2 regions of the Klebsiella sp. WOUb02 genome follow, and region 2 is predicted to be linked to the other one. Evidence: predicted binding sites of a transcription regulator. Region 2 holds the regulator's gene; the other holds the start of a gene.
The links. Region 2 encodes Fur, which represses iron uptake genes when iron is present. Its sites were predicted from a motif close to ATAATAATGAGAACNACTATCAA; they were not measured.
Positions count from the first base shown of each region.

Region 1: a site for Fur is predicted at 3,411-3,433, ahead of ABOC21_RS18045 (TonB-dependent siderophore receptor). Genes of this name have one in related genera too.

Region 1 is NZ_CP170110.1:2,304,785-2,309,709, reverse strand. It holds partial or broken gene ABOC21_RS18055 (MBL fold metallo-hydrolase) at 1-762, shown strand, start outside; gene ABOC21_RS18050 (RamA family antibiotic efflux transcriptional regulator) at 795-1,136, shown strand; gene ABOC21_RS18045 (TonB-dependent siderophore receptor) at 1,173-3,317, opposite strand; gene ABOC21_RS18040 (alpha/beta hydrolase-fold protein) at 3,472-4,925, shown strand, end outside.
Region 2 is NZ_CP170110.1:2,161,837-2,166,761, reverse strand. It holds gene glnS (glutamine--tRNA ligase) at 1-384, shown strand, start outside; gene chiP (chitoporin ChiP) at 816-2,219, shown strand; gene chiQ (ChiQ/YbfN family lipoprotein) at 2,267-2,599, shown strand; gene fur (ferric iron uptake transcriptional regulator) at 2,679-3,131, opposite strand; gene fldA (flavodoxin FldA) at 3,424-3,954, opposite strand; gene ybfE (LexA regulated protein) at 4,105-4,398, opposite strand; gene ybfF (esterase) at 4,532-4,925, opposite strand, start outside.

The DNA of each region.
Region 1 (4,925 bases), 140 kb from region 2:
TTGCAGCTGGCGGGCAAACGCATCCTGATTGACCCGGTCTTCAGCAGCTATGCCGCGCCGTTTTCGTTTATCAACAAAGCCTTCCCCGGCGACTACCCGTGGCGCGCCGAGCAGATGCCGGAAATCGATCTGCTGATTATCTCGCACGACCACTACGACCATCTCGATTACGCCACCATCAGAGCGCTGATGCCGAAAATTAAGCGCGTGGTCACGCCGCTGGGCGTCGGCTCGCACCTGCGCTACTGGGGAATGGACGGGGCGATTATCAGCGAGGCGGACTGGAACGAGTCGGTGAAGGTCAGCGATGAGCTCACCGTGCACGTCCTGCCGGCGCGCCACTTCTCCGGGCGCGGCCTCAAGCGCAACCAGACGCTGTGGGCCAGCTTTATGCTGGTGACGCCGCAGCAGAAAATTTACTACAGCGGCGATAGCGGCTACGGCCCGCATTTCAAGGCCATCGGCGAGCGGTTCGGCGGGGTAGATCTGGCGATTATGGAAAACGGCCAGTATGACCAGGACTGGAAATATATTCATATGATGCCGGATGAGACGGCGCAGGCTGCCGATGATATCGGCGCTCGCGCGGTTTTACCGGGACATGCCGGGCGTTTCGTGCTGGCCAGACACAGCTGGGACGATCCCTACAAACGGCTGGCTGCGGCCAGCGAAAAACGGGCATGGCGTTTACTGACGCCCATGCTGGGCGAGCCGGTTTGGGTCGCCGATAAGACACAATCATTTAATGCCTGGTGGCGGTAATCGCCAGTGTGCTTTAAGAGGAGAGAGGACTTATGACTATTTCCGCTCAGGTGATTGAGACTATCGTCGGGTGGATTGATGACAATTTGCATCAGCCGCTGCGTATTGATGATATTGCTCGCCACTCCGGTTACTCAAAATGGCATCTGCAACGACTGTTTTTACAATATAAAGGGGAGAGTCTGGGGCGCTATATTCGTGAACGTAAGCTACGGCTGGCGGCGCGCGATCTGCGCGATACCGACCAGCGGGTTTACGATATCTGCCTGAAATACGGCTTTGATTCGCAGCAGACCTTTACCCGCATCTTTACCCGGACGTTTAACCAGCCGCCGGGCGCCTACCGCAAAGAGAACCACCATCGCGCCCATTGAGACGCATCCGCCGGGGGAGACCGGCGGATGCTTTTCTTACCAGGCGTAGTTCACCGTCGCCGTTACCGTTCTGCCAATACCGTAGAAACAGGCGCTATCGCTGGCGCACGATGCGACGTATTTGGTATCGGCGATATTATTCACGTTGAACTGCACCTTCGCCCCCTGCAGGCGCGGGCTCAGCTCGCCTAGCTCATAGCTCACCATCGCGTCATACAGATCCACCGCCGGCACCTTGAAGGTGTTTTTGGCGTCACCGTAGCTGGTGCCGATATAGCGCATGCCGACCCCGGCGGTCAGGCTTTTCAGCACGCCGCTCGGCAGCGTATAGCTGGTGAAGGCCGACGCCATATGCGTCGGGATACGTGCCGGCGTTTTCCCTTCGGTTCCCGCCACGGTGGTGCTGACGGTTTCGGCGTCGGTCCAGGTGTAGGACGCAATCAGGTTCAGATTGTCGAACACCGTGGCGTGCGCCTCGGCCTCAATCCCTTTCGAGCGCACTTTGCCGCTGTTTTCAAACCATCCCGCCGCGCTGTTGTAGGTGGCGACGTTGCTCTGGGTCAGGTCGTACATCGCCAGGGTCATCAGCGCATTCTGGTTTGGCTGATACTTCAGGCCCACCTCCAGCTGCTTGCCTACGCTGGGATCGAACGGACCGACTCCCGGCGCCCGGTTGGTTTGCAGGTTCGGTTCAAAGGAGGTGCTGTAGCTGATATACGGAGAGAGGCCGAAATCAAAGGCGTACAGCAGGCCGGTACGCCAGGTGAACTTGCTGTCGTTTTTCTGGCTACGGCCGGCGTTGGTAAAATCGGTAGTCCGCACTTCCGCCCAGTCATAGCGGCCGGAAAGCAGCAGCTCCCAGTTCTCCCAGTTCAGCTGATCCTGCAGATAGACGCCCAGCTGGTCGAGATTCTGCTGCTCGTCGCTGGCGGTGCTGAAGGTACTTTCGTCGACGTTAACGCCGTACGCCGGATGGCGCCAGTCGAGATCGTACTGCGATCCGCCGGCGCGGCCGAGGTACTGTTTATCCTTGCTGGTTTTATAGTCCAGCCCGCCGATGGCGGTATGCGTCAGCTGGCCGCTGGTAAACTGCGCCTCAAGCTGATTATCAATGCCGAACTCGTCGGTCTGGCGCTCCTCGCGCTGGGCGCGGCGCGACAGAACCGAACTGTTGGCGTCGCTGGTGGTGTACACCAGATAACGATACTTCTGCTTGATGGTGGCGTAGCGCGCGTTCTGGCGCAGGGTGAAGGTGTCGTTAAGCTGATGCTCAAACTCATAGCCGATCATCGTTTGCTCGCGCCACGACTGATTATAGTTAGGGTCGCTGACGTTAAAATCGCGTGGAATATAGCTGCCGTCGACGCTGCTGACGGTGCCGTAGCGCGGCAGGAAGTTACGGTAGCCGGCATCGGGATCTTTTTGATAGCTGGTGAGCAGCGTGAAGCGGGTGGCCTGGTTGGGATACCAGGTCAGCGCCGGCGCAATCGCCATCCGCGTCTCTTTGTAGTCGTCGACCTGGTTATTCTGGCTGCGGGCGATACCGTTCAGGCGATACAGCAGGCTGCCGTCATCGTTCAGCGGGCCGCCAAAATCGAAGGCTCCTTCGGCCAGATTGTTATTGCCGGTGCGGAACTGCACTTCGTGAACCGGCTGACTGGTGGGGCGTTTGCTGGTCATGCTGATAAGTCCGCCGGGATTGACCTGACCAAACAGCACCGAGGCCGGGCCGCGCACCAGCTCCACGCGCTCCAGCAGCCACGGATCGAAGGTGCCGGTTTGCGAGGAGGCGGTGGCGCCGTAGCTCAGGCCATCGAGATACTTCGGCACGTAGCTGAAGCCGCGCACGAAGACTTCGTCATTGCGATTGGAGGACCCGCGATACTCGGTAAAGACGCCGGCGCTGTAGCGCAGCGCCTGGGATACCGAGGTGACGTCGAGGGCCTTCATCTGATCGCGGGTGACCACCGAGACCGACTGCGGCGTTTTGATCAGCTCGGCGGCGGTTTTGGTGGCCGACAGCGTTTTTGTCGCCACGATGCCGCTGAGCGGCGCGGTAGGATCTTCGCCGCTGCCCGCCGTGACCACCAGCGTCTCCTCCGCTGCCCGTACCTGCCCCGCGCATGAGGCCAGCGCCAGACCCGTGACCCAGAGTTTTGTTATTTTATTATTTTTAAACATATTTTTAGCTACATCCTTGATTTTAATTGCCATAGAAAGCCGTTCTTCCGTTAAGAGGAAATCTAACGGTCATCACTAACCGGATAGATGTTATTGCAAATCATTCCCATTTGCATTAGCGTTGGCAACAAATTCTTACAGGGATAATCGGGCAATGAAGATGGCATGGAGTGGTCTGCTGGTGGGGATGAGCGCGCTACCGGCGGCGGCAATGAACTGCGAGTCTCCCTCGCTGCAGGGGGAGTTGCAGGGAAAATTCGATGCCAGCGGTGAGGTCTGTTTTGACCTGCCGACGTTGGGTGAAAACTACGTCACCGCGACCCTCTCCGGGGTGACGGATGCCCGCCTGCTGGATGAGCACAGCCGCCGCCTGCGCACGCTGCTGGCGGGCGGACCGGCGGACGGCGAACAGACGCTGCTGTTCTCGCTGCCGGTAAACCGCCCTTCGGCGCTGTTGCTGCACGGCGAAGAGGGCACCCGCTGGCGCTTTCAGTGGCGGATGAAGGAGACGACCGCGCTGGCGAAAAATCAGCCTCTGGACCCCGTTAGCCCGCGTCTGCAGCGGCTGATGCGGGAGCTGGCGGCGGGAGGCTCAACGGCGGGCTTCTGGCTGGAGCGCGAGCAGGAGGGGACGCCGATGGTTGAGGCGTTGGACGCGGGCCATAAGCGCGTCACCTTCCTGTGGCGCGGGGCGAGCCGCAACGTGTTTATCCTGGGATCGCCGGCGGGCGATCACGATCCGCTGTTTCGTCTCGGCAGCTCCGACGTCTGGTTCCGCAGCTACGTGGTCCCGGCGGACACGCTGATGCAGTACAAGCTGGCGCCGGACGTGCCGGTGATTGACGGCAGCGCGCGCGACCAGCGGCGGGCGATTCTGGTCAGCGCCCAGGCCGATCCGCTGAATCCGCACAGCGTCAACGCCGCCAGCGATCGCTGGAACCGCTATTCGCTGCTGGCCCTCAACCCGGCGCGTTTCTGCACCCCGCAGCGGATGGCGCAGCCGCTGCGCTACGGCACCCTGACCCGCCATCAGCTGTACAGCGACTTTTTGCAAAATAGCCGGGAGGTGTCGATCTATCGCCCGCGCCTGCCGCAGCCGGCGCGCTGGACCCTGATGCTGTTCGACGGCAAAACCTACCAGGATGAATACCGCTTCGCCAACGTCCTCGATAGCCTGATCGCCAGCCACGCGCTGCCGCCGGTGAACGTGGTGTTTATCGATAGCCTCGATCACCCGCGGCGGGCCAAAGAGCTGCCGCCCAACCCCTTCTTCGCCGACTTTATGGCCCACGAGCTGCTGCCGTGGCTGCGCCAGCAGGGGCTGAACCCGACGCGGCAAAAGACCGTGGTCGCCGGTTCGAGCTACGGCGGCCTGGCCGCTTCATGGGTGGCGCTGCGCTATCCGCGCCAGTTCGCCAACGTGATCAGCCTGTCGGGGTCGTACTGGTGGGCGCCGAAGGGGGAGGAGGCGAGCTGGCTGACGCGGCAGTATCAGCAGTCGCCGCGCTATCCGGTGCGCTTCTGGCTGCAGGCGGGCAGGTTTGAGACCGCGGGACCGGACGGCGGGATTTATGCCAATACGCTGGAGTTTGAGCGGGTGCTGCGCGA
Region 2 (4,925 bases):
GAAGGCAATATCACCACAATCTTCTGTACCTATGATGCCGATACGCTGAGCAAAGATCCGGCGGACGGCCGCAAGGTGAAGGGCGTTATCCACTGGGTGAGCGCGGCGCACGCGCTGCCGGTAGAAATTCGCCTGTATGACCGCCTGTTCAGCGTGCCGAATCCGGGCGCCGAAGAGGATTTCCTTGCCGTCATGAACCCTGAATCGCTGGTTATCAAGCACGGCTTCGCCGAGCCGAGCCTGGCGCAGGCGCAGGCCGGTAAGGCCCTGCAGTTCGAGCGTGAGGGCTACTTCTGCCTCGACAGCCGCTATGCAAGCGCTGACCATCTGGTGTTCAACCGCACCGTCGGCCTGCGCGATACCTGGGCGAAGATCGGCGCATAAACCCGCATCGCCATTGAAAACGCCGCACCCCGCGGCGTTTTTTACTTCCGTATTTACCCGCCCGGGTCGGTTATTTTCGCGATGCGAATTAATCTTGTTTACAGCCTGTAATATATCCCGCCAGCCTCCCCGGCTATTGTCGCGTAAAAAATCGCTGTAAGCGTTTTCATTTCCCTCTTTATCCTTATTTCGCAGAGAATTAGGTGCTAAATGTACGAAATTTAAGACTGTAACAAACAGACATAGATTATGTGCGCTTTGTCATAATCTTAAGCTTTGGTCGGCGAAAGAGATTGATAATTCGCGTCACGAAAAATAGTCTATCGATAGCGGATATGCGGACTTTTACCGCCCCGCTTTTTAGCAGTCTTATTTATTTTTCGCGGCTTGCCTTTGGCTCCGCGTTTTAAAACGTCAAAGAGGATATGCACATGCGTACGTTTAGTGGCAAACGTAGTACGCTGGCGCTGGCTATTGCCGCCGTCACCGCGATGTCGAGCTGGATCGTTGTTCCGCAGGCCAGCGCAGCAGGTTTTATCGATGATTCCACGTTAACCGGCGGTATCTATTACTGGCAGCGTGAGCGCGACCGTAAAGATGTTACCGACGGCGATAAGTACAAAACCAACCTTTCGCATTCAACCTGGAACGCCAACCTGGATTTCCAGTCCGGCTATGCTGCCGATATGTTTGGTATTGACGTGGCTGCCTTTACCGCAATTGAGATGGCGGAAAGCAGCGAAAGCGGCCACCCGAACGAAATTGCCTTCTCCTCAAGGAATAAAGCCTACGACGAAGATTACTCCGGCGATAAGAGCGGGATCAGCCTCTATAAAGCGGCGGCGAAATTTAAGTATGGCCCGGTGTGGGCGCGTGCTGGCTACATTCAACCAACCGGGCAAACGCTGCTGGCTCCGCACTGGAGCTTTATGCCGGGCACTTATCAGGGCGCTGAAGCCGGGGCCAACTTTGATTACGGCGACTCTGGCGCGCTGAGCTTCTCCTACATGTGGACCAACGAATACAAAGCGCCGTGGCACATTGAGATGGATGAGTTCTACCAGAACGATAAGAAGACGAAAGTCGATTATCTGCACTCCATCGGCGCCAAATATGATTTTAAAAACGACCTCGTGCTGGAGGCCGCGTTTGGCCAGGCTCAGGGCTATATCGACCAGTATTTTGCTAAGGCCAGCTATAAATTTGACGTTGCCGGCACCCCGTTAAACACCAGCTATCAGTTCTACGGCACCCGCGATAAGGTCAGCAACGGCGGCGCGAACGATATTTACGACGGCACCGCCTGGCTGCAGGCGCTGACCTTTGGCTACAAGGTTGCCGACGTGCTGGACCTGCGTCTGGAAGGCACCTGGGTTAAGGCCGAGGGCCAGCAGGGCTACTTCCTGCAGCGTATGACCCCAACCTACGCATCTTCTAACGGTCGCCTGGACGTGTGGTGGGATAACCGCTCCGACTTCAACGCCAACGGTGAAAAGGCCGTGTTCTTCGGCGCCATGTATGACATGAAAAACTGGAATATGCCGGGCTGGGCGTTTGGCGCGTCTTACGTTTATGCATGGGATGCGAAGCCGGGCAAAATGGCGACGCCAGATGCCTACTACAACGCCGACAAACGTCTGGAAGAGTCGGCCTACAGCCTCGATGCCATGTATACCGTGCAGGATGGCCGGGCGAAGGGAACGTTGTTCAAGCTCCACTTCACCCAGTACGACAACCACTCCGATATTCCTAGCTGGAGCGGCGGCTACGGCAATATCTTCCAGGATGAGCGCGACGTGAAGTTTATGGTTATTGCTCCGTTCACTATTTTCTGATGCCGCAGCCGCGGGCGTAAGCCTGCCGCCAGTCCGTGAGGTTGATTATGAAAAAGCTATTGCTCATCGCCATGCTGGCATCGGGCCTGGTGGCCTGTACGCAGTCACCGGCGCCAAAAGAAGATACTAAATTGAAGGACGCCTACAGCGCCTGCATCAATACGGCAGAAGGGAATCCGGATAAAGTTCAGGCCTGCCAGAGCGTGCTGAACGTTCTTAAAGAGGATAAGCAGCACCAGCAGTTCGCCACGCAGGAAAGCGTGCGCGTGCTGGATTATCAGCAGTGTATCCTGGCGACCCGCACCGGCAACGATCAGGCGGTGAAAGCCCGCTGCGACCAGATCTGGAAAGAGATCCGCCGCAACAATACCCGGCCCTGATTTCCCTCGTACCTCCTATTTGCGGGCATAAAAAAAGCCAACCTTCGGGTTGGCTTTTTGCTGCTTACGCGGCGGGAAACTATTTTTCCACCGCGTCGTGCGCGTGTTCATTTTCGCGGCAATCGCCTTCCGCACAGTGGCCGTACAGGTACAGGCTGTGGTTGGTCAGGCGGATACCGTGACGGTGGGCAATTTCACGCTGACGCGCTTCGATGGAGTCATCGCTGAACTCAATCACTTTGCCGCAATCGAGGCAAATCAGGTGATCGTGATGATGCTGCTGCGTCAGTTCGAAAACGGATTTACCGCCTTCAAAATTATGGCGGGTAACAATGCCGGCATCATCAAACTGGTTCAGTACGCGGTAAACGGTGGCCAGACCGATCTCTTCACCCATGTCGATCAGGCGTTTGTATAAATCTTCCGCGCTGACGTGATGGTTATCCGGCCCCTGCAGCACTTCCAGAATTTTTAATCGTGGAAGTGTGACTTTCAGGCCAGCCTTCTTCAATGCGGTATTGTTGTCAGTCATGCGGAATCTGTCCTGTTGCTAAACGATCTACTTCCATTAGCGGAAGTAATACAGAGAATCACCCGATGTAATGCGTTTCATTATAGAACTGCCATGATGAAATGAAAACCGCAAGCATCGAGCCTTTTATGCTGTCAAAAACGAGGCACAGGCTACAAACTGCGTCACGTCTCCTCGTTAAATCAGAGGACATTGTACAGATATGTGATTAAAAGTTAAAAACTTGTAGCTATTAGTTTTATTGCTTTTACCTATTAATACGGCGATATCCCAGGATAGCGCCGTTTAACGATCAGGCGTTTATGATTTCTTCGAGATGCAGTTCTTCAGAAACCTGCTTAACCCATTTCTCTACGCGCTCGTTGGTCAGCTCAGGCTGACGGTCTTCATCGATAGCCAGACCGACGAAATGGTCGTCATCAGCGAGACCTTTAGAGGCTTCGAAATGGTAGCCCGCCGTTGGCCAGTGGCCGACGATGGTTGCGCCGCGCGGTTCGATGATGTCGCGAATGGTTCCCAGCGCGTCACAGAAGTATTCAGCGTAGTCTTCCTGGTCGCCGCAGCCAAACAGGGCGACGAGCTTGCCGTTGAAGTCGACCTCTTCCAGCGTCGGGAAGAAATCGTCCCAGTCACACTGTGCTTCACCGTAGTACCAGGTTGGGATGCCCAGCAGCAGAATGTCATGACCCTGCAGGTCTTCTTTGCTGCTTTTGGCAATGTCGTGAACATCAGCAACGTCTTTACCAAGCTGCTTTTGGATCATTTTTGCAATATTTTCGGTGTTGCCGGTGTCGCTGCCAAAAAAGATGCCGATGATTGCCATGAGTAAAATAACCTCTTGAAACTTAATGATGTGGTAGTGGCGTAATGCCCGCAGATAACGGCAATCATAGCAGAACAGGGAAGGGCGCGGAAACAGCAATCACGCCCGACTGCACACTCTGCTACATGAAAGTGTTGTTTTTGCGGTTTCTCAGGCTTTACTCTGGCTATGCAGGGCCGCCAGCTGGTTCATCAACATCTCTTCAATCAGATCGCTGCGGTTCATATTGCGGGCATCGGCCAGCTCATTGAGCGCATCAACCGCTTCAGCGTTGAGCTTGAGCTCCACGCGCCTTAAGCCGCGAACTTTGTCGCGTTTAAGCTGGTTGCGTTTATTGATGCGCAGCTGCTCGTCGCGCGAAAGCGGATTGGTCTTTGGTCTACCCGGGCGACGCTCGGTTGCGAACAAATCTAATGTCGTACGGTCCGTTTGTTCTTTTGCCATGATTCAGAGTGACTTCGGGGAAACAAATTGTCGGGCCATTGCCGACACAGATAGCGCGCCATAATACATCAGGCGAACCGCTGCGCCAACGACCGCGGGCATTCTGCGGCGCGGTCGGGCAGTTTTTAGCCAGTTATGCCGCTAAAGAGGAGAGATATCGGCGAATGGCGCGCAATACCGCTTCCGGTTTCTCCGCATGGACCCAATGGCCCGCGCCGGCAATCACGTGCGCGCGGGCCTGAGGGAACTGAGCCAGCAGCGCGTCGCGATACTCATCGGTCACGTAGGGTGAGTTGCCGCCCGGGATAAACAGGGCCGGATGCGGCCAGGCGGGAACCGGCTGCCAGCCAACGATATGGCTATATTGATCCCACAGGACCGGCACGTTAAACCGCCACTGGCCGTCAACGAAGGACTTCAGCAGGAACTGAATCACGCCCTCCTCCTGTAGATGCTGGCGCATAATTGCCGCCGCCTGCTGACGGGTTGCGGCGCCGGCGGCGGTCACGGCGTTGATGGCGGCAAAG